Saccharobesus litoralis: one gene and its partners. The protein of the gene in region 1 interacts with the protein of each later gene in a pairwise test. Links are inferred from orthologs where the notes say so. Each region holds a gene or a part of one and is shown on either strand. Other genes may lie near its edges.

What was found.
Region 2: the proteins of acpP (region 1) and bioH interact in binary tests that used the Escherichia coli proteins (3 or more experiments, as listed by UniProt). The link is inferred for Saccharobesus litoralis from one-to-one orthologs.
Region 3: the proteins of acpP (region 1) and plsB interact in binary tests that used the Escherichia coli proteins (3 or more experiments, as listed by UniProt). The link is inferred for Saccharobesus litoralis from one-to-one orthologs.
Region 4: the proteins of acpP (region 1) and C2869_RS20120 interact in binary tests that used the Escherichia coli proteins (3 or more experiments, as listed by UniProt). The link is inferred for Saccharobesus litoralis from one-to-one orthologs.

Annotation. Positions count from the first base shown.
Region 1 is NZ_CP026604.1:1,618,560-1,623,933, reverse strand. What follows is about bases 2,474-5,374. They hold acpP (acyl carrier protein), read right to left. Parts: upstream 4,092-5,374; coding sequence 3,855-4,091; downstream 2,474-3,854. Other genes in these bases: fabD (ACP S-malonyltransferase), read right to left, coding at 5,134-5,374; fabG (3-oxoacyl-ACP reductase FabG), read right to left, coding at 4,389-5,129; fabF (beta-ketoacyl-ACP synthase II), read right to left, coding at 2,524-3,762. Outside these bases: endolytic transglycosylase MltG, read right to left, coding at 1-372; pabC (aminodeoxychorismate lyase), read right to left, coding at 362-1,135; C2869_RS05715 (YehS family protein), read right to left, coding at 1,511-2,191. UniProt on the Escherichia coli protein: Carrier of the growing fatty acid chain in fatty acid biosynthesis.
Region 2 is NZ_CP026604.1:3,163,728-3,170,115, forward strand. What follows is about bases 1,511-4,492. They hold bioH (pimeloyl-ACP methyl ester esterase BioH), read right to left. Parts: upstream 3,390-4,492; coding sequence 2,631-3,389; downstream 1,511-2,630. Other genes in these bases: C2869_RS11310 (hypothetical protein), read right to left, coding at 1,511-2,357; C2869_RS11320 (ComF family protein), read left to right, coding at 3,417-4,166; C2869_RS11325 (M14 family zinc carboxypeptidase), read right to left, coding at 4,203-4,492. Also shown: C2869_RS11300 (putative metalloprotease CJM1_0395 family protein), read right to left, coding at 1-460; C2869_RS11305 (hypothetical protein), read right to left, coding at 522-815; more of C2869_RS11310, read right to left, coding at 1,095-1,510; more of C2869_RS11325, read right to left, coding at 4,493-6,388. UniProt on the Escherichia coli protein: The physiological role of BioH is to remove the methyl group introduced by BioC when the pimeloyl moiety is complete. It allows to synthesize pimeloyl-ACP via the fatty acid synthetic pathway through the hydrolysis of the ester bonds of pimeloyl-ACP esters.
Region 3 is NZ_CP026604.1:5,398,271-5,404,730, reverse strand. Bases 1-3,054 are described here. They hold plsB (glycerol-3-phosphate 1-O-acyltransferase PlsB), read right to left. Parts: upstream 2,719-3,054; coding sequence 283-2,718; downstream 1-282. Other genes in these bases: mgtE (magnesium transporter), read right to left, coding at 2,867-3,054; ubiA (4-hydroxybenzoate octaprenyltransferase), read left to right, coding at 1-209. Outside these bases: more of mgtE, read right to left, coding at 3,055-4,231; C2869_RS20645 (HPr family phosphocarrier protein), read right to left, coding at 4,328-4,606; RNase adapter RapZ, read right to left, coding at 4,610-5,467; PTS IIA-like nitrogen regulatory protein PtsN, read right to left, coding at 5,576-6,025; hpf (ribosome hibernation promoting factor), read right to left, coding at 6,034-6,321; C2869_RS20625 (RNA polymerase factor sigma-54), read right to left, coding at 6,349-6,460. UniProt on the Escherichia coli protein: Catalyzes the transfer of an acyl group from acyl-ACP to glycerol-3-phosphate (G3P) to form lysophosphatidic acid (LPA). This enzyme can utilize either acyl-CoA or acyl-ACP as the fatty acyl donor.
Region 4 is NZ_CP026604.1:5,294,767-5,301,083, reverse strand. The notes cover bases 771-3,681. They hold C2869_RS20120 (YbgC/FadM family acyl-CoA thioesterase), read left to right. Parts: upstream 771-1,970; coding sequence 1,971-2,393; downstream 2,394-3,681. Other genes in these bases: tolA (cell envelope integrity protein TolA), read left to right, coding at 3,518-3,681; tolR (protein TolR), read left to right, coding at 3,090-3,515; tolQ (protein TolQ), read left to right, coding at 2,383-3,084; ruvB (Holliday junction branch migration DNA helicase RuvB), read left to right, coding at 771-1,732. Also shown: crossover junction endodeoxyribonuclease RuvC, read left to right, coding at 1-75; Holliday junction branch migration protein RuvA, read left to right, coding at 83-700; more of ruvB, read left to right, coding at 731-770; more of tolA, read left to right, coding at 3,682-4,432; Tol-Pal system beta propeller repeat protein TolB, read left to right, coding at 4,464-5,810; peptidoglycan-associated lipoprotein Pal, read left to right, coding at 5,857-6,317.

The DNA of each region.
Region 1 (5,374 bases):
TTGCCATCGGCTGCCTTCAATAAACGTGATTTTAAACTCGGCTGGTTTGGCAAATACTAAAGCTTCAACTAATTCGCGCTGAGTTGCCTTTTCCGGCAAGCGATAAGTCCCCGCTTTAATGTCACGTAAATGCGGATTTAGCCAAACGAGTATTTTAAATGCAAACGGCTCTTGAATCATATTGCTATGCTCAAGCTGCTCGATTAATTTGTAGTACGACCAACCCGATTCAATAGTAAATAACGGCTGATGTATAGCCGCAGGTTGTTGCCATTGGCTAGCAATTTTAAATGCCAAAACACTTGCGACAGTTAAACAAGCAAAAATACTCGCGGCCAATAGTTTTAAAAATGTGGATAATTTAATTTTCAAAAGTGCGCTTAAAATGATGAACGGGTTCAACTGATAGGCTATTTTCGGCGATTTGCGTCACAGGCACAATACCTTGCAATGCATTGCAGGCAAAAGCCGCGGTGAAGTTTGTTAAGTTTTGCCTAGCAATAGCACAAACTTCAATTTTGATATTATGTTTTTTCGCCTGTTGCAGTATATATTGTCTATATACCCCAGCCACACCAGCCAAACTTAATTCTGGGGTATACCAAGTATGACCATCATAAAAAAACAAGTTTGCAATCGAAGTTTCGATAACATTTCCAGTCAAATCACAAACAATGGCATCACTCCAACCTTTAGCTTGTAATTCTTGTTTAAGCATTACCTGCTCTAGGCGGTTACAATGTTTTAATCCGGCTAAAGCAGGTTGATGACCTAACGTAAAATCAGCAATGTTTAACGCGATACCTTGTTGTAATTGTGCAAGCCAATCAATTGGTAATTCCGATGTATAGATAAAAGCTTGATAGTCAGGTGGTTCAGGTATGGCGTAACCGCGTTGGCTTTCGCCACGGCTAATAATGATTTTCACAACCGCCGTTTGCTTACCTTCTGCATGGGAGGACAGCATCTCAAAAAGCCATTGCCACTCACTTTCATCAATGACAAAACCCAACCTCGATGACGCCAATTGCAGACGAGCTTGATGATATGAAAATAGCTGAATTTCACCCGAGCACACTTTCATGGTTGTAAAGTGTGCGTCACCAAATTGTATAGCCCGATTATAAGGACTCAATTTTGACCGTTCAGAAATAAAATGGAGGCGCATTTAAAGTGTTTCTAATAACAAAGTTAAACCTAATATAGTCTTCTCGCTCAGGCTTTATGGTTCATTGTCAGCGCTTACTCTCGACTTTGGCTCCTGCGTCGTCCTACTACCTAAATCCCTTTAGGCAACCCCAATCACATAATAGAGCATATGCTCATGGGGATTCGAAGCTTGCCTGCATGGATGCAGGTAAGGGGCGAGAGCAGGACGCGGTAGCTTTGACGGCTTTGCCTACATGGATGTAGGTACTTAGGTTTCGTCTGGAACCAGAAACCTGCCACTAAAACCTGATCGCTTTGACTATACTTACGATAAAATAATAGAAAAATCGACCTAATTTTTCTAATTTTTCATGTCAGGCCATTTAAAATTATCTTTAGATATTCTGGTTTTAGGTTTGTTTTTAACTGGCTTAGAAAACGACTTTTTCGTGACTTTCACTGTTTCATTACCAGAAGGTTGCCAATTAGCATATGGGTTATCACTTGGCTTTTTGGGCGTTTTATTGAAAGGCTTTTTAGGCGCTTTTGAGAATTGATTACCTGCAGAAGAAACTTCACTATCACCACGATATTTTACCTGCATTCCGCTCAAAAACTTGCGTAACAACTGGTCTTTACATTCACGAAAATGATGATGTTGCGGGTTACGAAATAGCGCACTCAATTCATGTTTACTGATGGAAAAGTCTCCATGCGAGATCATTGCAATGAGTTCTTCTGATTGTAAATTTAACGCGATTTTTAGTTTCTTTAGAATGATATTGTTGTTTAAATGGTCTTCCGCTTTAGGTAAAGGTTTACCTTCTTGTTTACCGCGTTTTTCGACAATAAAGCCATTTAAAAAGTTAGAAAATTCGCGATCGCTACACCGCACATAAGCTTCATCTTCTTCTTTTTTTAACCACTGGGTAATTAACGCCGGTTCAACTTTATAACCAACCAATTCCAAAATACTGGCCATTTTGGCGTCGTTATAATTAAAGGTGTAGCGAATACGACGCAAAATATCATTGTTGGTCATTTTAGTCTGCTCCAAAGTATCATAGCTATTCGCTAGTAAAGATGATCAGTCTGAACATCAAAAAGCAATAGCTTGAATTAATTTGGGTGCATTATACGCAAAACAGTGAAAATAACTCCTAATATTCTTCTCGCTCAGATTTTATGGTTCATTGTCTGCGCTTGCCCTCGACTTGGCTTACAAGCCCCAACTTTTGGAGCTGACAGGATGTAAGTACTTAGGTTTCGTCTGGAACTAGAACCCGCCCCTAAAACCCGATCACTTTGACTATAATACAATTAAAAAAGGCCAGCATAGCTGACCTTTTTTACAATACTAAAAAGCGTTTGGATTTAAACTTTTTTAAATAGAAGTGAACCGTTAGTTCCACCAAAACCAAATGAATTACAAAGCGCAAGCTCCATATTTAATTGGCGTGCTTCGTGCGGCACATAATCCAAATCACAGCCCTCATCTGGATTATCTAGGTTAATTGTTGGCGGAATAGCGCCATCTTGTACTGCTTTAACCGTGATAATCGCTTCAATGGCACCGGCTGCACCAAGCAAATGGCCTGTCATCGATTTAGTCGAGCTAACCGCTAACTTGTATGCGTGATCGCCAAATAAGTTTTTCACAGCCGCTGTTTCTGCTTTATCGCCAACTGGAGTTGATGTACCGTGGGCATTGATATAATCAATCGCTTCTAGTTCAACACCTGCATCGCGAATGGCATTAGCCATTGCAGCTTGAGCACCACGACCATCATCCGGCGGAGACGTAATATGATTGGCATCACCACTCATACCAAAGCCAACTAGCTCAGCATAAATTTTTGCACCACGTGCCTTGGCATGCTCATACTCTTCAAGCATAACAACACCCGCACCATCACCCATGACAAAACCATCACGGTCTTTGTCCCAAGGACGGCTAGCACGAGTTGGATCATCATTTCGTGATGAAAGTGCACGAGCAGCAGCAAAACCACCTAAACCAAGTGGAGTCGTAGCGGCTTCTGCACCACCTGCTAACATGGCATCAGCATCACCATACGCGATCATACGCGCAGCATGACCAATACAATGAACACCTGTGGTACAAGCGGTTGTAATAGCAATATTCGGCCCTTGCAAGTTGTACATAATCGACAAATGACCTGAGATCATATTAATAATGGTCGATGGCACGAAGAAAGGCGACATGCGTTTCGGGCCGCTTTTTAATAATTTACTGTGGTTTTCTTCAATTAAGGTTAAACCACCAATACCAGAGCCAACGCTAGCACCAATGCGATGTGCATTGTCGCTGGTGACTTCGATACCTGAATCTTTAAACGCCTGCATACCCGCGGCAACGCCATACTGGATGAAAACATCCATTTTTTTGGCTTCTTTTTTAGGCAGATATTCTTCTATATCAAAACCTTTTACTAGACCGCTGATTTTGGTTGCAAAGCTAGACACGTCAAAAGTATCAATGGTTTGAATACCACTTTGACCTGCCAATAATGATTTCCATGATTCGTCTACTGAGTTACCAACAGGCGATAACATACCTAGACCAGTGACGACTACACGACGTTTAGACACTTTTCTTGCCTCCGAATGGAGAAAAACAGATGGGTTTTTGCTTTATCTATATGGATATGAAAAGGGCGGTGAAGAACCGCCCATAAAGAATCTTATTCTTTGTTCGCGTCTACGTAATCAATTGCTGATTGAACCGTAGTAATTTTTTCCGCTTCTTCATCAGGGATTTCTGTGTCGAATTCTTCTTCAAGAGCCATAACTAGCTCAACTGTATCCAAAGAATCTGCACCTAAATCGTCAACAAATGATGCTTCGTTACGAACGTCTTCTTCTTTAACGCCCAATTGCTCAACGATAATTTTTTTAACTCTTTCTTCGATAGAACTCATAAGTAGGTTTCCCTTAGAAAATACGCAATTTTAATTGCTGATAGTTTATTTGATTGGCTGAATCAGTAGCAAGTTAAAATTATTAAATTGCTTCTGGTCAAACCTGTATTCTTATTGCTCAGTTCAACAATCTTTGACGCACTTATAGTGTCAAGTTTTGAGTGTGCAAATTAAAATTACGCACATAATAGCCCTTATTAGCGGCATTTCAAGCATTAACTGCGCTGTTTAACGCAGTTAAGCAAAAGTAGGTTAATAAATAACCATTACGTGCGTGCGGACATAGGCTTTATAGCCTTATGCCATGTGCATACCACCATTTACATGGATAGTTTCACCTGTAATATAACCAGCTTCTTTTGACGCTAAGAATAATACAGCTGAAGCAATCTCTTCTGGTTGGCCCAAACGTGCAGCTGGGATATTACCGAAGATAGCTTCTTTTTGCTCATCATTTAGCGCTTTTGTCATATCAGTGTCGATAAAACCTGGAGCAACCGTGTTAACTGTAATACCACGAGAAGCCACTTCTTTTGCTAAAGCTTTAGAAAAACCAATAACACCAGCTTTCGCCGCACAATAGTTAGCTTGACCAGGGTTCCCCGTTGAACCAACAACTGAGCCTATATTGATGATACGACCGTAGCGCTTTTTCATCATAGGACGTAAAGCAGTTTTTGAAATGCGGAAAATAGAAGATAAATTCGTGTCGATAATTGAATCCCACTCGTCATCCTTCATGCGCATCATTAAGTTATCGCGCGTAATACCCGCGTTATTAACTAAAATATCAACGACACCGTAAGCTTCTTTAATTGCATCAAATGTTTCAGCAATGCTGTCAGCATCGGTTACATTCAGTTTTAAGCCTTTACCGTTTTCACCTAAATAATCACTGATAGCAGCAGCACCATTGTCACTTGTTGCCGTGCCAACCACTGTTGCTCCGGCTGCAACTAATTTAAGTGCGATTTCTTTACCAATACCACGACTTGCGCCAGTGACTAAAGCGACTTGTCCTTCTAAGTTTCCAAACATGATATTACTCACTAATGAAAGATTCGATTGATGCAATATCGTTAACCGATGTTGCAGATAATGATTTATTAATACGTTTTGTTAAACCCGCTAATACTTTACCTGGGCCCACTTCAACTAATTGGCTAATACCTTGAGCCGCGAGTTGCTCAACACTTTCTGTCCAGCGAACTGGGCAATAAAGCTGACGAACTAAGGCATCACGAATAGCATCGCCTTCTGTTTCGATTGCCACATCAACATTA
Region 2 (6,388 bases), 1.5 Mb from region 1 along the record:
CATCAGGGCCTTTTTCATATTCATAGCTAGGTGAACCCGCATATTGGCCACCGATAGATGCGTGTGCTTGTTCATGCGTTTTGACTTCGCGATCACGCTCTTTTAATTCGGCTAGTTGTTGGCGTTCTTGCTCTTCTTGTTGAGCTTGCTGACGATCTTTACCACGATTTTCTTGATCGTCCGTCGCGTCTTTTTGTTCGCCTTGGTTTTGTACATCTTGCTGGCGTGACTCTTCAGCCTGAGCTTGTTGTTGTGATTTTATATAATCGTAGGTAAGAGGCTGCTGTCGGCCAGCTGCTTTTTCGCTATCTGAGCCTAAACCACGCTCGGCGGCGGAATTTTCGGATTCAGTGGTTTGCGGAATTAATTGACGGGCAAGCGCATCTTTACGGGCCTGCTCTGTGTGCGGGTTTGCCGTATTGAGATTTAAGTTAACAGGAAACTGGGTAACTATGTTCATGGTCAGTCAGTTTGCTCGTATACGCGCCTATCAAATTAAAAAACTATCGAATTAATCAGCGTTAAGCTTTTAAGTCGATAATTTTACCAATTACTTCGTCAGTTGTTTGTAACGCTTTGATATTGGCACTCGCGGCATTACGTTGCTCTAACAAAGAGGTTAATTTATCTGTAGTAGACGTTATTGGCTCACGGTTAGCGTTTTCAGCTAAGCTTTGTTCTTCTGCTTTGCTTTGTAATGCTTCGCGTTGTTGCGGCAAACTTTCTGATGCAATTTTGTGGGAGGTTTGGCTTATACCCTCTGATGCTTTTTGTAACCCTGCTAAACTTGTATTAAAAGCGGATCCAATTTGCATACAACCACCTATTGCAAAAAAACATATTGTTTGGCTGTGAAAAAAATCACATACCGACTACTACACCTCTTTCTATTATCGTATAAAAATCAGACAAATTAAAGTTTTTGATAGATCTTACAGCAATTATTGGTGAAGCTGTATATGCAAGCACTGATGGCCTTTTTACTGTTATTTTGCCAAGTTAAGCCATCTTAGATTGGTGGGACCCATTTAATCTCTATGCTTCGCGCAGGGGTGAACCTATGCTTCAGCATCCTTTATTCACAATTTCTCTACTTAAGGTCGATAATAAGCTTCCTCTGTAATTTCATGGTCTGTGAGTAGATGAGTCATTAAATCTGCCCATGAATCAAACAAAACATACCGGATTGTGACTCTGAAGTTTTCCCATAAAAAACGCTTTGAACCGTACTCTTGCCGACACTGTTGGTACGCTCCATCTGTCAATTCAAAGATTTGATGGTAGAAAAAGGCAAGCAAGGTCAGTAGGTACATGTTGTAACTTAAATTCTCGTGGCCATGACCGTAGTTATGTTCAACTTCATACCCTTGGTTTTTAAGGCTGTTGAAGCATTCGTTTTCTATTTTCCATCGACAGCGCCCTGCTTTCGCCAACGCAATCACATTGTCTTTATTTATCTCAATGTCACTGACCCAGCTACCAAGATATGTCTGTTTACCCTTTTTGATTTGCCGATATTCTAGATAATTGACATGGATACTCTTTTCGCCACCATGAAGTGGCACATCATTTTGCCAACTAAATTGGTGAGTCACGTCTTTTTCATCTGTGTATGACTGACTAGATAGTGACTCATAAGCCGCTAACCAGTCATACAGGTACTTATGGTCATCTTTCTTTGCCATAAATAGAAAGCTAAACCCTTCTGCCAATGTCGATTCGATTAAGGGTTGTTTCGACATTAAACCGTCACCGCAAATAATAAAGGATTGACGAGGGTGAGCTTTTTTCAGCCTTTTTACAAAGCGCTTAGCCGCATTCATTTCACAGTCTTGTTTTTTCGCACCGTCTGTATTTTTTATGGCTTCAGGCATAACCGGAATAACCTGTCGCTGACTTGGATGCATAATGGCACCTTGTAATACCGCATGGTTATAGGTGATTTCGCCATTACGATGTTGCTTCGTTAGGCAGCCGTCACAGTGGACACTTTTGGAGCTGTGGTATTGAGTTCCATCAATGGCACAAAGGAGTTTACCAGGTAGCACTTCAAAGCTTTGTAAGTGATGATGACGTCTAAGTCGTTCAAAGTAATCTTTAAAAACCGGTGCAAAGCATTCACTGTCTATGGTATCCAGAATGTCTTTCATCTGGTTGTCTTTGGGCGTCTCTTTGATACGAAATAGGGTATTTAAATTACTTCGTTGATACTTTCTCTCTAGTCTTTTTTGGAATTGAACCAGCGAAGGGTCTTGAAAATACATACAAGCAAACGCACTCATGACTGTATCGTGAAGGGTGTACGTGCACTTGCCTTGTTGACGAGGATCATCAAAACTTTCAATATGCGATGACATGGCTTTTCGCAACGCATCGAAACTAAGGTGCTTTTTACTTTTCGTTAAAGAATTCAAAATTATGCAAGCCAATTAATTATGGTATTAGCATGCAACACTTAAATCATTTTGTCTGTGATCTTTTTCCACACTTGTTGTGATCGATTGACCTATCTCGACAAATTTAGCGCGAAAACTTTATTTTTTAGTCCCTTGTAAACCTTGAATTCCTTGGCGTTGTGTATTTACCAATAATTGCTGTAGATCTTAATTGACTAAAGACGATCTTTTTACTCATTTTAAATTTTGGCTAAACCGAATTATTTCTTCAATAAAATCATCAAGATGCGAAATAAAAGGCGCGTGAGAAGCTTTAGCGAAAACTACTGACTCGGCAGAAGGTTGAAAAACTTTAATTTTTTCTATGGCTTTTTGCGGGACAAGCGCATCTAAGCGTCCATATAAACGCAGGGTAGGTAAGGTAATATTACTTATGTTTTTCCGTAAATCAGCTTGTTCTAATATGGTTAATCCGCCTTTTAATGCATTCAAATGGGGCGAAGGATATTCGAGTAATTGCTGTTTCAATTGGCGAATATCTTGTTTTGCAGTTGGGCTGCCCATGGCTTGAATGGCTAAAAAGCGTTCAAGTGTGACTTGATAGTCTTGTGCAAGCTGCTGCTGAAAACCGCTTAATACAGCGGGTTTAATACCTGGCCAGTCTGTTGTTTGACAAGCTTGAAAGTAAGGCGTGCTGGCAATGGTGATAAGTGCAGTGAGTTTACTTGGGTGGTGCAGCGCTAAGTACTGAGCTACCAAACCTCCCAGAGACCAACCAGCAATTATGCCAGGTTCATTAATATCATTGGCAATATCGTCGCTGATTGCCGCTAAAGTGTACGGTTCTAAATCACGCTGACTTTTATTACCAAATCCAGCAATATCTAAGCACTTTACGCGAAATTTAGTCGATAATTTTTCGACGACAGGTAACCAAACAGCTTGGTTCATGCCCCAACCATGGACAAAATAAATAAGCGGTTTATTATTCAAGTTATACTCTCAATCAAGGATGACACTATGCGATGGCCGCGCAGTCTAGCACAATTTTCGATAGGTAAGGGTGCAATGTCTTTACCTTGTTTACTGTGCGATGAGCCGCAAAACAATCATCATCATATATGCGATACTTGCTGGCACGACAGTTTACAGTTCAGCCTATGTCACTCTCCTATCGAATTAACACAACATCCACATGCATTAGCAACTATGGAGCTAAAGGCGATAGATGGTTTATGCGTACCTTTTATTTATCAGTGGCCGTTAAGCCATTTGATAACTGCATACAAATATCAGGATAAAACAGCTGTACGTGGTGCATTATCTGCGTTTGCGCAACAAGGCTTACAGCAATGGCAACTAGCAGGTGGTGTTGGAGGAAATGGTGAAGAGTTAAGTATTGACTTTAACAAAGCACCAGACGTTTGGACTCTGGTGCCAAATCATGCTTGGCGTTGGCTTAAGCGCGGGTTTAATCATCTCGATTATTTACAAACGATGGCACTGAATATATCTAATATAAAAGACGTGAGTGGCGGGATAACTCGAACCAAACATACCCATTCGCAAGCTAAATTAACTGCGCATAAGCGGCGTAAAAATTTAGCCTCGGCTTTTCAAGTGAATGTTGATCTGACAGGGCAGCACATTTTGTTGTTAGATGACGTGGTAACCACAGGAGCCACATTATCCTCTCTTGCCCAAACCTGTAAACAGGCTGGGGCTGTCAAAGTTTCAGCTTTTTGTTTAGCTTGGGCGCGTTTAGATTAACGCGCCTTAAAGCTTACTAAAAACAGCACGCTCAGCTTAAGGTTGTAGCATGCTACTGCTAAGCAGCAAGGCGTTATTAAATAACCGCTCAGTTCCTTTCCAGTATCCTCTGAACAGTAAATTATCAGTCCAAGCAATGATTAACCCGTGCTCTAACTTGTGGGCTGTCATTGCGGTTGAGTTATCTATCAGTTGCTGATTGGGCTGACTGGCGTAACCGGCTAATAATGAAGCCGAAGGATAGTTAATTATGTCACTAAATGGCGTTGCGGCTTCTTCCATGACAAGCTGCCTATTTTTAAATAGGGCAATTTCTGATTGGCTATAGCCAAAGGTTAAAGGGTGGCTGGTATCTAATACCCCTTGGAAAACGGCGCCACTAATGCGTTTTAACCCTTGTAGTTTTTCGCGTTCATTGAAAGCAAACTTGTCGTTTTCAAAGTAATTGTTTAACTCTTTGCGAGTTAAAAATGCATTATTAATTAATCCTTGATTGGCACACCATTTTGCAGCGCGTTTTTGTGCCAGCAATATTCCGCCATTTTTTACCCATGCCTGTATTTTTTCTGTAATGCTTTTTGGCAAGTCATAGTAGTAGCCGTCTGGCATATATAAATGAGTGTAATGCTTTAATTGGTATTGTTTTAAGCGATGGATATCTAATTTAACTAAAGGTATTTTTAGTTGGCTGTCGAAATGTTGCCACGCTTCTCCTGCTTCGTACGTATTAATGCCAGAGCCGACTAGCATGGCAGGGTTAATGGCTGTTAACGGCTTAAAGCTACTGCTGCCAAGGTCAACCCCGTTGACGCTTGTCCCGTGGTTAACCGCAGTAATTGTGGTGTGGTGTTGTTTACTGAATTCCGTCAGGTTTGTTATCGCTTGTTCTATATTGGTTTGGCTTTTGGGAAAGATCAATAATGTGCCAGCAGGGTATGTTTGATTTTGGTCGGCGACTTTAATGGTGAAATTGTCATAGGCGACTTTCACTTTAATGTTTGATTGTAATAACTTGGCCAAAAAGCTGGCGTTATTGCTGGTTTGCCAGTCGATGAGCCAAGCGTAATCTGTGTTGCTTAGTTGAGTTTGAGGTTGATAACGGTTGTTTGGTCGCCAAGCATTTTGTGATGATTTTATGCGGTGGAAACTACTTTGGATCGCAATCGCCTCAACACCATGAGATAGCGCTAAATTCCAGTTACTGACATCGTAAAATGTATTGTCTTTAAAGGTTTGACGTAAACTCAATAGGCTTTTTAGTAAGCGATATTGGCTTTGCTGCACGGGTAGCCAATATGAAGATTGGCTGGCATATTGTTTATCTTCATATTTGTAATCGCTGACCAGTGGATACACTTGGATTTTATGCCGATGTAATAAAGTCAGAAGATGCTCAATGTTGGCTGGATCTTTGCCGTGCAACAGGTAACCTACGGTATCGTCTCGTTTCGCTAATTTCTTACTTTCGGCAAAAAAGTTTCGTTTGTAATCGAGTAAGGTAACGCGGTTTTCGATGGCTGCGTCAACTAGGCTTTGCCCAGCAGTAAGTTGATTACGAATGGCTTGGGCAAAGGTGACAGGACCATTATGGCTGTCAATAACTTGTCCTAATGTTGAACCTTGTTCGTACAGAATACCAATTGACCCTTGCAGGTCAGGATAACTAGACGCCTTGCCTAAGTAAAAATCGTCAAATCGTTGCTTGCTAAAATAAGGTTGTTGTTGTTTATCGAATTTTTTTGCCGTGGCATCGGTTAGTAATTTGGTTAGTTGCTGATTTTTTTCTGGGGTTAGCGGGTTAACGCGGCTGGCGATTCCAGGCTGAAAAAAGTAACTATGTGCATGATGCATTTCGTGAAAGTCAGCGACAACATTAGGTCGGTAATGATGAAAAAAGCTTAAGCGTGCTTGAGTTTCCGGTTGATTCGCAGGGACCCAATCGCGGTTTAAATCAAACCAAAAATGATTGCCACGGCCTTTTAACCAGTTTTGTTGGTGTTCAATATGTTGCGCGTCTGCCACAGGATGTAGGCTAGCGTGGCTATTAGCCCATGTGGAATACCTAGCGTAACCATCAGGATTAATTACCGGTTCGATAAATACCACAGCATGCTGTAAATAGTCATCAATATCTGGGCGCGATAGCAGATTGTAGGCCAATTGCACAGCCGCATGAGCGCCGCTGGCTTCGTCGCCATGCGCGGTATAGCCCATCCAAATAA
Region 3 (6,460 bases), 3.8 Mb from region 1 along the record:
GCTTGATGGTGCTTTTTGGCGTAATGACAGATTTAACTTGGCCATTTTACAGTGCTTTGATCATAGCGAGTGGCATGCTTATTCGGCAACAGCTTTGGGTTAGAAACCGTGATAAGCAAGCTTGCTTTAAGGCGTTTTTAGATAACCACCCAGTGGGTATGGTGATTTTTATTGGTCTAGCGGCAAACTTTTGGTTATCCGCAATTTAACTCATCTCTTAACCTTATTTTGGTTTAGTTTAGGTTAAGAGATGAGGTTTATTTAGTGCTCGTGTTTGCAAATTTAAGGGTGACGGATTGTTGCCAATATATCCCCGTCTAATAATTCAAAAACAATTGAACGTAACCCGCCTAGAGTGTCGGTCGATTCTAACAAGCCATCATCATTTGATTGCAGGTAGCCTAACTCGCGTAATTTTAAAATTAGCTGATTGATCAAGCTCTTGTCGACAAATTCAGGGCCTTTGATTCCGTTTAGCTTGGCTAATTGCTTAGCATGATCTAATGCTTGGCTTTCTAAATCGGTTCTGGCAATCGCTGGTGTCTGCTCTAATACAGCGAGTACAATTGCGTAGCGCTGCAATGTTTCTTGACAGTAGCTGGCTAATAAATGTAATTGTTGATAACGAGAGTCGGCATGACGAATAGCCTGTAACTCCTGATTATCAATCGTCAGCATTTTGTAGTCTTTAAGTGTTGCTAAAATATGGTCGAGATGGGCTTCTAACTGCGCTTGGCTAAACTTTAAAAAGTACTCACCGGCAATTAACCGTAGCAGAGTTTGCCATTGAGTTAGTATGGTTGCACGGTTATTTTTTGCGTCCGCAATCAAGCTTGCGGCCGCGAGTGAAGGTAACAAGAATACATGCAAAACATTGTTGCGATAGTATGTTTGTAATACGGCTTCAGAATCCGTTAAGGAAATAATGTCAGTCTTGCCTTTTTCGACTTGGTACTTATCCATGGAAATCGCATGCTCGACTAGTAATTTGGGATGCGGATCCGGAGGTAAGGTTAGCTCAGAGAAAGGGGCATGTTGTTCAAGCAAAGCTAAACATAGCTTGAGCTGATTTTCGAGATCGTCTCTAAATAATGAATGTTTAGGTGCTGCAAGTAAGGCTAGGGCTGATAAATTAACGCCATTTAATGCCGCTGCTCGATTGATATTACACATCACTTGCTGAGCAATATCGTTGACAAAGCCTGGAAACCAAGTGGGTTTTTGTGGAATGGTTGGATGAATATCCTCGCGCCAGTTCTCCACTTTGCTATTGAGTTGTTTGTTTAAGCTAATCGGTTCGCCAAAATTAACATAGCCTTGGCCAAAGTGACGCAATTTACGCAATATACCTAATACTTGCCAGAATGACTCTTTCTGTTTAGCTGCACCACCAAGCTCGCGCATGTAAGTACTGACTTCCATTACATGCTCATAGCCAATATAGACAGGAACCAAGGTGATAGGGCGATCCAAACCACGTAAAGCGGATTGCACTGTCATGGCCAACATACCTGTTTTGGGCTTAAGTAAGCGCCCTGTACGTGAGCGGCCAGATTCAGGATAGTATTTTATCGCATAGCCACGACTTAAAAGTTGTGCCATGTACTCTCTAAAAGCGGCTGAATAAAGTTTGTTACCACGAAATGAGCGGCGCATAAAAAAGGCACCACCACGGCGAAAAATAGGCCCCATTGGCCAGAAGTTTAAGTTGATGCCCGCTGCAATATGAGGAGGAACTAATCCCTCGTGATAAATCACATAGGTTAATAGTAAGTAATCCATGTGGCTGCGATGACAAGGTACGTAAACTACCTCGTGACCTTCATGGGCAAGCTTACGCACTGTTTCTACGTTGGTGATGTGGATCCCATGATATAACTTGTTCCATATCCAAGTAAGAACGCGATCGCCAATACGTACCGCATTTTCTCGATAGTCTGCGGCCATTTCATCTAAGTATTGGCGCGCGGTTTCACGGGCTTTATTGATACTAATATTTTTACTTTTAGCTTCGTCTTCAATCACTTTTTTTAATGCTGGCGAGGCTAATAAACTATTAATTAGCTGATCTCTTTCCCACAGCTTTGGGCCAGCAATCGCGAGCTTTTGGCGTTGAAAATGAAAACGTGCTACCCGTAGCAGTTTTTGGGCAATAGCTTTATCAGAACCATGATCGTCAGCGACTTCTCGGCAGGACACGGGTTGACTGAACTGAATGAGATTGTGACGCCCTGAAAACAGAACAATAAAAAACTTTGCTAAAGCACTTGGCTTGCGTTGATCGTTGAAGACCACATCAGCATCAAGGTTAGCTTTACCTGGGTAACGTCCCCAAGTTGAAAAACAAGGGATTAATTGAGCATCAATACCGGTTTGTTCTTTATGTTGCTTAAGTAACTGTTCGACTTGCGACAAAGCTTCTGTCGGTTTACGTTTAATCTTTAGGCTGGATGCCATACGATCAAGGCAAATATACCTCGTGTAGAGAGTGCCATTGACGTTAACTTTGCTAAATGGAGACGGTAGATCAAATTTTTTACAGATGCGCTGTAGAGCAAGCAGATCAAAAATTGACTCTTCTTTTAAAACGTAAAATAAAGGCTTGTCGTGATCAATGTTGATCTCAGCTTCTAATTGCGCTGGAATGACTTTGGTGCGAATAAAAGGTCTAACGGGCCATTTTAATACATGGCTGAGCACCGCGTTAAGTTCGCTCATATTTGAGTTTAGCTAAAAATATGCATGAAATATGAAGATAATTATATCATGAGCGCCGTTTTCAGCCTACGCAACAACCATGACATTTTTTGTGGCGATATAGTCAGTTAGTTATAGATAAATATAAAAGAGGAAATATAAACCCTGCTTAAGCACTTAATAGCCAAGTGGCTGTACCTAAAAATGCAAATATACCGACTACATCTGTGACGGTTGTTAAAATTACGCCTCCAGCGAGAGCAGGGTCTATTTCTAAGCGTTTTAATATCAGTGGAATACTTACACCCGCAATGCCGGCTGCGAGCATATTCATTAGCATGGCAAAAGCAATAATCCCACCGAGTAATAAGTCTTGTTTCCAAAGTGCGACGACAGAGGCAATCAATACTGCCCACAAAACCCCATTCAGCAAGCCGATAGTAAATTCTTTTATTATTAGCCAGCGCACGTTGGTTGGTGCAACGTGGCCTACCGCCATTGCCCGGATCACTAAGGTTAATGTTTGGTTACCTGCGATACCGCCCATACTGGGTACTATCGTATTGAGTACAGCTAAAACTGCGAGTTGGGAAAGAATGTCTTCAAAAGCACTAGAAACTAAAGCGGCCAATAATGCTGTAATTAAATTAATACCCAGCCAGATAGAGCGACGCTGGGTACTTTTGATAACGGGAGCAAACGTGTCTTCTTCGTCGTCTAAACCCGCCATACTCATCATGGAATGTTCGGCATCTTCACGAATAATATCAACAATATCATCTATGGTGATCCTACCTAATAGTAGACCTTGCTCATTGGTAACAGGTGCTGATATCCAATTATGGCGCTCAAATTGTTTAGCAACTTCAGATTCGTCCATATCCGCAGGGATAGTTTCCGCTTCTTCTTCCATAATGTCTGACACTAAAGTCGCGGGGTTTGACGTGACCACGAGTTTTGCCAGACTTAATGTGCCGAGTAACTTGTCTTGATCATCAACCACGTACAATACGTCAGTTGCTTCTGGAAGATGGCCACGCAACCTGAGATAGCGACTCACGACTTCAATAGTCACATCAGGACGGATGGTGACGGTATCCGTATTCATGATAGCGCCGGCGGTGTCTTCCTCGTAGCCTAGGGCTTTTTCTGCACGATGACGATCTTGCTCATCCAGCGATTGCAAAACGGCTTGGTAAGTTTCATCGGGCAGGCTACGTAATACTTCGGCAAGATCATCGGTATCTAACCCTTCAGTGGCTTCGGCAACCATTGAGGGGTTCATTTTTTGGATGATGCTATTGCGAACGTCTTCAGATAGCTCTTCAAGAATGTCGCCGTGAAACTCTGGGTCAATTAATGTCCAAATAACATGGCGTTGTTTGCTGGGTGAGGACTCTAAGACGTGGGCTATATCTCCGTCAGACATCTCGTGCAGTATATTACGCACGTGCACAAACATGCCTTGACTTAGCGCATGGCTAATATCGCTTAGCAAGTTTTGGCTATTGTCTTGTTCGAAGGTGTCCTGCATATCCCGCAGATCTTTATCAGAAATATTATGCGCTTAGTCTACCGCAAGCCTGTTTGCAATTCTAACTATTAGTGTTGAAAACACAGGGGAGTAGGGCTACTCAGCTTCTTCAAATTTATTGGCTATTAGTGCTTTTACGGCTTCTAATGCCGCTGGGGCATCTTCGCCAGTGCATTGTACGGTTATTTGTTTGCCTTGCGCACCAGCAAGCAGCAAAAGCGCCATAACACTTTGGGCGTTGGCTGATTTACCTTCGCAGCTAATGGTAATTGTCGATTGGAATTGTTGGGTTAGCTCAACGAGCTTAGTTGCCGCTCGTGCATGTAGCCCAAGCTTGTTAACTATGGTGAGTGACTCTGATACACAAATTGACATGAACTAACGACGCTGCTCTCGATGTAAAATGGTGATGTTATCTCTTTCTTGTTTAAAGGCATCAGCTAATGTTTGTGCCACATACACAGACCTATGCTGGCCACCTGTACAGCCAATGGCGACAGTCACGTAACTGCGATTATTGCGCTCCAGCGCAGGTAACCAAGTTTTAAGGAAGATTTTAACTTGCCAGATGAATTCACTCACTTCTGGACTTTGCGCTAAGTAATCGATTACCGGTTGGTCTAAACCCGTGAGTGGTCTTAGTTCGGGTACCCAGTGAGGATTAGGCAGAAAACGCGCATCAAACACATAGTCTGCATCTTGCGGAAGCCCGTGCTTAAAACCAAATGAAGTGAATACCAACTTGAGTTGCTTGGCTTTAGTGCCAAGTATTTCGCTATGAACCAAGTCGTTTAACTGATGAATGCTTAGCCCTGTTGTATCTAAAATTAAATCAGATTGTTGCTTGATGCTGTCTAATTGGTTTTCTTCGTCTTTAATCGCTTCTTCTAAGCTAAGCTCACTGTTTTGTAAGGAGAGTGGGTGAATACGTCTTGATTCTGAAAAGCGCTTTAGCAAAGCGGTATTAGTCGAATCAAGGTAAACAACACGTAAGCTGACTTTATTACGTAATGTCTCTAAATAGGTGGAAACTTGATTCTCAGAAGGAGACGTTAGATTACGAATATCTAATGTCACCGCAACTTTATCGGCTTTGCCTTGCATTGTATTGATGAGCGACAGCAAAAGCTCTAGCGGCATATTGTCGACACAATAGTAACCTGAATCTTCAAGGTTATGTAACGCAGCGGTTTTACCTGATCCTGAGCGACCAGTGAAAATGACTAGCTGTAACATCGTTTTTCCTTAAAACTAACAACCTATTGAAATAAGCAAGTAGAATATACCACTATTTTCAGCTATTTATAGTCATGAACTTAACTTGCCATAAACTTAACAACAAACTTAATTAGTGATTGCTTGGTATAACTCTTGATTGGTTATAGCGTTTTTCACACTTTTAAGTACAGTTTTATCAGATAGTTTTTCGGCTATTAGTGCTAGTGACTTTAAGTGGTCTTGGCATTCAGACTCAGGGGCAAGTAATGCGAAGAAAACTTTGACTGGGGCATTGTCTATCGCGTCATAGTCAATGGCTTCGTCTGAGGTTAACAACAAAGCTAAACTTTTATTACAATTAAGACGACCATGAGGTAAGGCAATACCTTGACCTATACCTGTGCTGCCGAGTTTTTCACGTGCTAGCAAGGCATCAAGTATGTCTTGTTCTTGTATTTCAGTTTGCCCTAGCTGTTTAGCCGCATATTGGCTAATAACTTGAAGGATTCTTTTTTTGCTTTTAGCCGGAACTGCGCAAAATACGCAGTCCGGAGTGATTAGTTGTTCAATTTCCATTGAGCAGATTAATGACTCTTTAATTTTTCTTTATGTTTGATTACTTGCCTGTCGAGCTTGTCAATTAATGAATCAAGCGCTGCATACATATCCTGGTGATCGGACGTGGCAAATATCTCTCCGCCGTTAATATGCAAAGTCGCTTCCGCTTTTTGCACTAACTTTTCCACGCTTAGGATAACATATACATTGTTTATATGATCAAAATGTCGCTCTAGTTTTGCAAACTTTGTGTCGACATACGTTTTTAAAGCCTCGGTCACTTCTACATGGCGGCCAGTTAAGTTGATTTGCATAGGCTTTTCCTTCTATGGTTGCGAGCCCTAAAGTAGGCTCTTACGTTGGTTTGATGGTGGAATCGACAAAGCTTCTCGGTACTTAGCTATGGTACGGCGAGCGACTTGAATACCTTGTTCAGCTAACAGGTCGGTGATT
Region 4 (6,317 bases), 3.7 Mb from region 1 along the record:
GGTCATACTCACCAAAGTTTAATTAGCATGGCTGGACAAGCAAGTAAAACAGTGCGTGGGCGATTAAGAAGGTAGAGTTTTTGTGATAGTCAGGTTAACAGGAGTGGTGATAGAAAAAACACCACCACAATGTGTATTAGAGGTAAATGGTGTTGGCTATGAAGTGAATTTGCCAATGACTAGCTTCTATAATTTACCGCAAGACGATTCTGCGACAACACTTTTTATGCATCAAGTGTTCCGAGAAGACTCGCAAGCACTTTATGGTTTTCATGCCAAATTCGAACGTGATTTGTTCCGTGAATTATTAAAAGCAAATGGTGTAGGCCCTAAATTGGCGTTAGCCATATTGTCAGCCATGTCAGGTGAAGACTTTATTTGGGCGGTTAACCAAGCCGATATTAGTCGGATTGTAAAAGTCCCTGGCGTTGGTAAAAAAACGGCAGAACGTTTATTGCTAGAAATGTCTGATCGCTTGAAAAACTGGCGTGATATTCCAGCAACTCCAACAGCTGATAGTCAAGCTAGTAATATGGATATGGTGTTGGAACCCGCAACCAACCCAGTTAATGATGCGGTTGATGCGTTAATAGCCTTAGGTTATAAAGCGAATCAAGCTGAAACTACGGTTAAAAAAGTGGCTAAAGTTGGGATGACGAGTGAAGCCATAATTAAAGATGCCTTAAAAGCCATGCTTTAAGGCCTGAATAGCAATTAAAAAGTTACCAACATGATTGAAGCCGATAGAATTATTAGCGCTAGCGCCGACCGCGAAGATGACGCCGTTGATCGTGCGATACGCCCACAAAAGTTATCTGACTATACTGGGCAAACGCATGTTGTAGAGCAAATGTCGATTTATATCGAAGCCGCTCGTAAACGTGAAGATGCGTTAGATCATGTTCTAATTTTTGGTCCTCCGGGACTAGGTAAAACCACATTAGCTCGGATTTTAGCTAATGAAATGGGCGTCAATATTAAAACCACATCGGGACCCGTTTTAGAAAAAGCAGGCGATTTAGCTGCGCTGTTAACAAACCTTGAACCGAATGATGTGTTATTTATTGATGAAATTCATCGACTTAGCCCTATGGTTGAAGAGGTACTTTATCCAGCGATGGAAGATTATCAGTTGGATATCATGATAGGTGAAGGCCCAGCTGCACGCTCAATCAAACTGGATTTACCGCCATTCACTTTAATTGGCGCTACAACTCGAGCTGGCTCATTGACTTCTCCTTTGCGCGATCGTTTCGGTATCGTTCAGCGTCTTGAATTTTATAAAACGGAAGAGCTGCAAAAAATTGTTATGCGTTCAGCGAGTTTTCTAAATATGGATTTAGAAGAAAAGGGCGCGTTAGAAGTCGCTTGTCGTAGTAGAGGTACGCCGAGAATAGCCAATCGATTATTGCGACGTGTTCGTGATTATGCTGATGTGAAAGCAGACGGCAAGGCAGAACAAAAAGTCGCCGCCGCTGCCTTAGATATGCTCGAAGTAGATAATATGGGATTTGACTACATGGATAAAAAAATCCTAGATACGATTATCGATAAATTTGATGGTGGACCCGTGGGGCTGGACAATCTGGCTGCTGCAATAGGTGAGGATAAAGATACTATCGAAGATGTCATTGAACCTTATCTTATTCAGCAAGGGTTTATTCAGCGAACCCCAAGAGGGCGGATCGCGACGCCAAGAGTTTATCAACACTTTGGTATTAGCAAGGATTAGTCTTTGTCGTTATCGGATGTGTCGATAAACTCATCAAAAAAGTGCAAATCTAGTTGTTTTTCGTATAACTTTTGTTAACTTGCGCTAAACGGTATAAATTATTGCCGTTTAGCCTTGCGATTTCTTGCCAATCTCTTTATTTAACCGCCAGTTTTTGGCATATTTTCGACCTAATAATAAATATAGCGTTAAGTAAAGCTTCATTCAGCATTATGCTGTAAGTGCTTAAGAGCAAAAAATGCCAAACCCCAGCTTTATTGATAACACCTATTTCTACTACTTACGTGTTTTTTACGAAGATACGGATGCCGGTGGGGTTGTTTATCATGCTAATTATTTGAAGTTTTATGAGCGAGCGCGCAGCGAGATGATGAATACCTTAGGTGTTCGTCAACAAGATCTTCTTGCTGAAAACTTTGCTTTTATTGTTAAATCTTTTAGCGTTGATAACATTCAGGCCGCTCGGTTCAATAGCGAGCTAGTGGTGAAGACTCGAATTAAAACACTCAAAAAAGCCAGCATTATATTTGAGCAATGGATTGAGTGTGATGAACAATTAATCAACCGAGCCGAAGTTTTGGTGGCAACCATTAATTTAGCTGAAATGAAGCCACTACGCATACCAGACTATATATACGAGGAATTACTACGTGTCTGCTGATATCACCTTTTGGGGATTATTTCTTGAAGCCAGCCTACTTGTACAAGGCGTCATGGTGTTACTACTTTTATTGTCATTAATTTCATGGACCATGATATTTCAGCGTAATGCGGCGTTAAGCAGTGCGAAAAGTAGTGCTAGCCAATTTGAAGATAAATTTTGGTCTGGTGTGGACCTAGCACGTTTGTATCAAGAGTTGAATTATGCAAATGCTAAGCAAAGTGGTTTAGAGTCTATTTTCAAAGCCGGCTTTAAAGAATTTGCCCGTATACGTAAAGGTAATGTCGGCTCTTCAGAAATGCTGATGGATGCGACTCATCGAGCGATGCGAGTGTCCCTTTCTCGAGAAGTGGAAAAGCTAGAAACTCATTTACCATTTTTAGCCACTGTTGGTTCAATTAGTCCATATATTGGTTTATTTGGTACCGTCTGGGGGATAATGAATTCATTTATTGCGTTAGGTGAAGTTAAGCAAGCTACATTGAATATGGTTGCTCCAGGTATTGCAGAAGCGTTAATTGCGACCGCAATGGGCTTGTTTGCTGCTATTCCAGCCGTTGTTGCATATAACCGTTTTTCAAACTCAGTCGAAAAAATTGAAACGAGTTATTATAACTTTATGGAAGAGTTTTCCGCTATTTTGCAACGTCAAGCGCTGGCTGGAAAAGATGAAAAAGCAGGGGAGCACTAGTTTTAATGCATCCTCAGCAAAAAATACGACGTAGACCAGTCGCTGAGATTAACGTTGTGCCGTATATCGACGTTATGCTGGTTTTACTGATTATCTTTATGGTAACTGCTCCTTTTATTACACAAGGGGTTAATGTTAGTTTGCCACAGGCGCAAGCGAACCCGTTAGCTGAAGATACCAAAACACCCATTATTGCTTCAGTGACTATCGATTACGAATATTTCGTCACGGTAGGTAGTGAAAAACAAGGGCCATTAACACCTACAGAGCTTGCTTCTATTGTTGCCGCTTACATGATAGAAGAGCCAGAAAGCCCTGTTATGGTCGAAGGAGATGGACGAGTTGATTACAACACGGTTGTACAAATGATGGTGCTTTTGCAAAAGTCTGGTGTGCCATCAGTTGGTTTAATGACGGATAATCCGGAGTAAGTATGCAGAATTATATTTTGTCATTCTTTTCTTCGTTTGGCGTTCATATTGTTATTGGTGTTGTTTTATTATTTAGTTTTGAGATTGCGCCACCGGCCGTTAAGCAAATTGAGGCGGAAGGTGAACTCAGCAAAGTTGATGAAAAAGGCGCGTTAAAACCCGATATAGTTAAAGCGGTTTCTGTGAATAAAGCAGAGATGGAAAAGCAGATTAAGCGGATCCAAGCTCAAAAAGAAGCAAAGCAGCAGGCTGAAGAAAACCGTATTAGAGATTTAGAGCGCCGAGCGCAAAAAGCGCAAAATCAAATTAATAAAAACCAGAAAAAAATTAAAGATTTAGACCAGCAGAAAAAACAAGCGGAAGCCGAAGCGAAAGCCGCTAAAGAGCGTCAAGTCAAGGAGTCGGCTCGAGCAAAAGAGTTTAAGAAGGCGGCAGAAGCAGAACAAGCCGCAAAGCAGAGAGCTGAAAAAGAAGCGGCAGAAGCCAAGAAGCGTGCTGAAGAAGCTAAGAAAAAAGCCGAGCAAGAAGCGGCTGAACGCAAACGTAAAGAACAGGAAGCAGCAGAAAAAGCTGAAATTGAACGTTTTATGGCGGAGCAATTAGCGGCCGAGCAAGCTGCGTTGAAAAAAGCAAAACGTTCACAAATTTTGACTGAAAAGCAAAAGTACGAAAGATTAATTCATGATTCAATTAAAGCTAATCTTATTTCGGATGAAATTTACAAAGGTAAATCTTGTAAGTTGAACATACGCTTAGCGCCTAGTGGTTTTGTTATCGGTGTGCGTAAATTAGGTGGTTTCGAGCTGCTATGTAAAGCGGCGGAGCGAGCTGTTATTCAAACTGAAACGGTTCCTGTATCGAAAGATCCTGATGTTTTTGTTGAAATTAAAGATATCGACATTACTTTTGCCCTTTAACTGAAAAGTAAAAATAAAAAATAGAGTAACTATGAAGCGAATTATTACAGCCTTGAGTTTTTTGTGTGTGGTGTGTTTTCAGGCTCAGGCTAAGCTAGAAATTTTGATTACAGAAGGGGTTGAAAGCACTCGACCTATCGCGGTTATCCCATTCAAATACGAGGGTACGACAGAACTGCCCATGGATATTGCTGAAATTATCGCATCAGACATGGCTCGTAGTGGAAAATTTCACCCATTCCCCCAGATCAACATGCCACAAAAGCCTCATCTGGAAGCTGACGTCGATTATCAAGCTTGGTTAGATGCCGGGGTTGAAACTATCTTGATAGGGGAAGTTAAACAAACCGTGCTGGACCAATTTCAAGTACATTACACCTTGATAGATATTGTGCGTGGTCAAATTACAGGCACCAACTCCCGCATGTTAAGTGAAGGTGAACTCATTGAAACTAATGATCACATTTTATACGAAGCAGATGTTACGGCTGATTTAAGTCGTTTCCGTCAATTAGCCCATCATATCTCAGATAATGTGTTTGAAACATTAACGGGTATTCCTGGCGCATTTAAAACCCGTATTGCTTACGTGAAAGTGAGTGACTATAACGCAGAGCGCCCTTATAAATTAATGGTTGCTGATTACGATGGATTTGGTGAACGCGAATTAATTTCAAGCTCTGAACCTTTAATGTCACCTAGCTGGTCGCCAGATGCGACAAAATTAGCTTATGTAACGTTTGAAAATGCTCAGGCTCAAATATATATACAAGATTTGTATAGTACAGATCGTGACATGATCGCTTCTTTCCCCGGAATTAATGGTGCGCCACAGTGGTCACCGGATGGCACAAAAATGGCTATGGTGTTATCTAAAGATGGTGATCCTGAAATTTACGTAATGGATTTATTGTCTCGTAAACTATCGCGTATTACTAAACATAGAGCGATAGATACAGAGCCAAGTTGGTCTCCTGATGGAAAGAAACTTATTTTTACATCAGAACGGGGTGGTAAACCTCAGCTATATAGCGTAAATTTAGACACAAAGCGTGTTAAACGCTTGACATTCACTGGTGAAATGAACCTTGGGGGCTCATTTTCGCCAAACGGGCAGGAGCTTATATTAGTTAACCGCACGCGTGGTAACTATCATATAGGGCGTTTAGATGTGGGTTCAGGAGCGTTACAAGTGCTAACTAAAACCTATTTGGACGAATCTCCCAGTATAGCCCCTAATGGATCCATGGTGATCTACAGTACATTACATGATGGTGATCAGGTACTGGCATTGGTGTCAGTGGATGGTCGCTTTAAAGCTCGCCTACCATTAGGCGTAGGACAGTATAAATCACCAGCATGGTCACCCATGCTGTAACAATAAAAATTCAAACATTTGCTAAGAAAAGATAAAGGAAAATAAGATGCAGCCTTCAAAAACTTTAAAAGCGCTGGCGCTAGCTTTACCCATTTTGACTTTAACTGCTTGTGGTACAACAGGTGAAGATGCTGACAGTTCAGCCGCGACTAACAAAGCTGGTTCAGCTGCTGCTCAAGCAACTGACGGCACTGCTGGTGGTGCAAACGCAGTTTTATCCCCAGCGCAACGCGCAGCTAAATTAAAAGAAGAGAAAAGAAAGCAACAAGCTAAATTACGTCAAAGCACAACAATCAATTTTGAATTTGACCAAGCTCGTATTGGCGGTTCATATTTTGAAATGTTAGAAGCTCACGCAATTTATCTAAGCGAAAATAGCGGTGTAAAAGTCCGTGTTGAAGGTCATGCCGATGAGCGTGGTACACCTGAATACAACATCGCATTAGGTGAGCGTCGTGCTAAAGCGGTTGCTCGTCATTTAGAAAACTTAGGTGTTTCATCTTCACA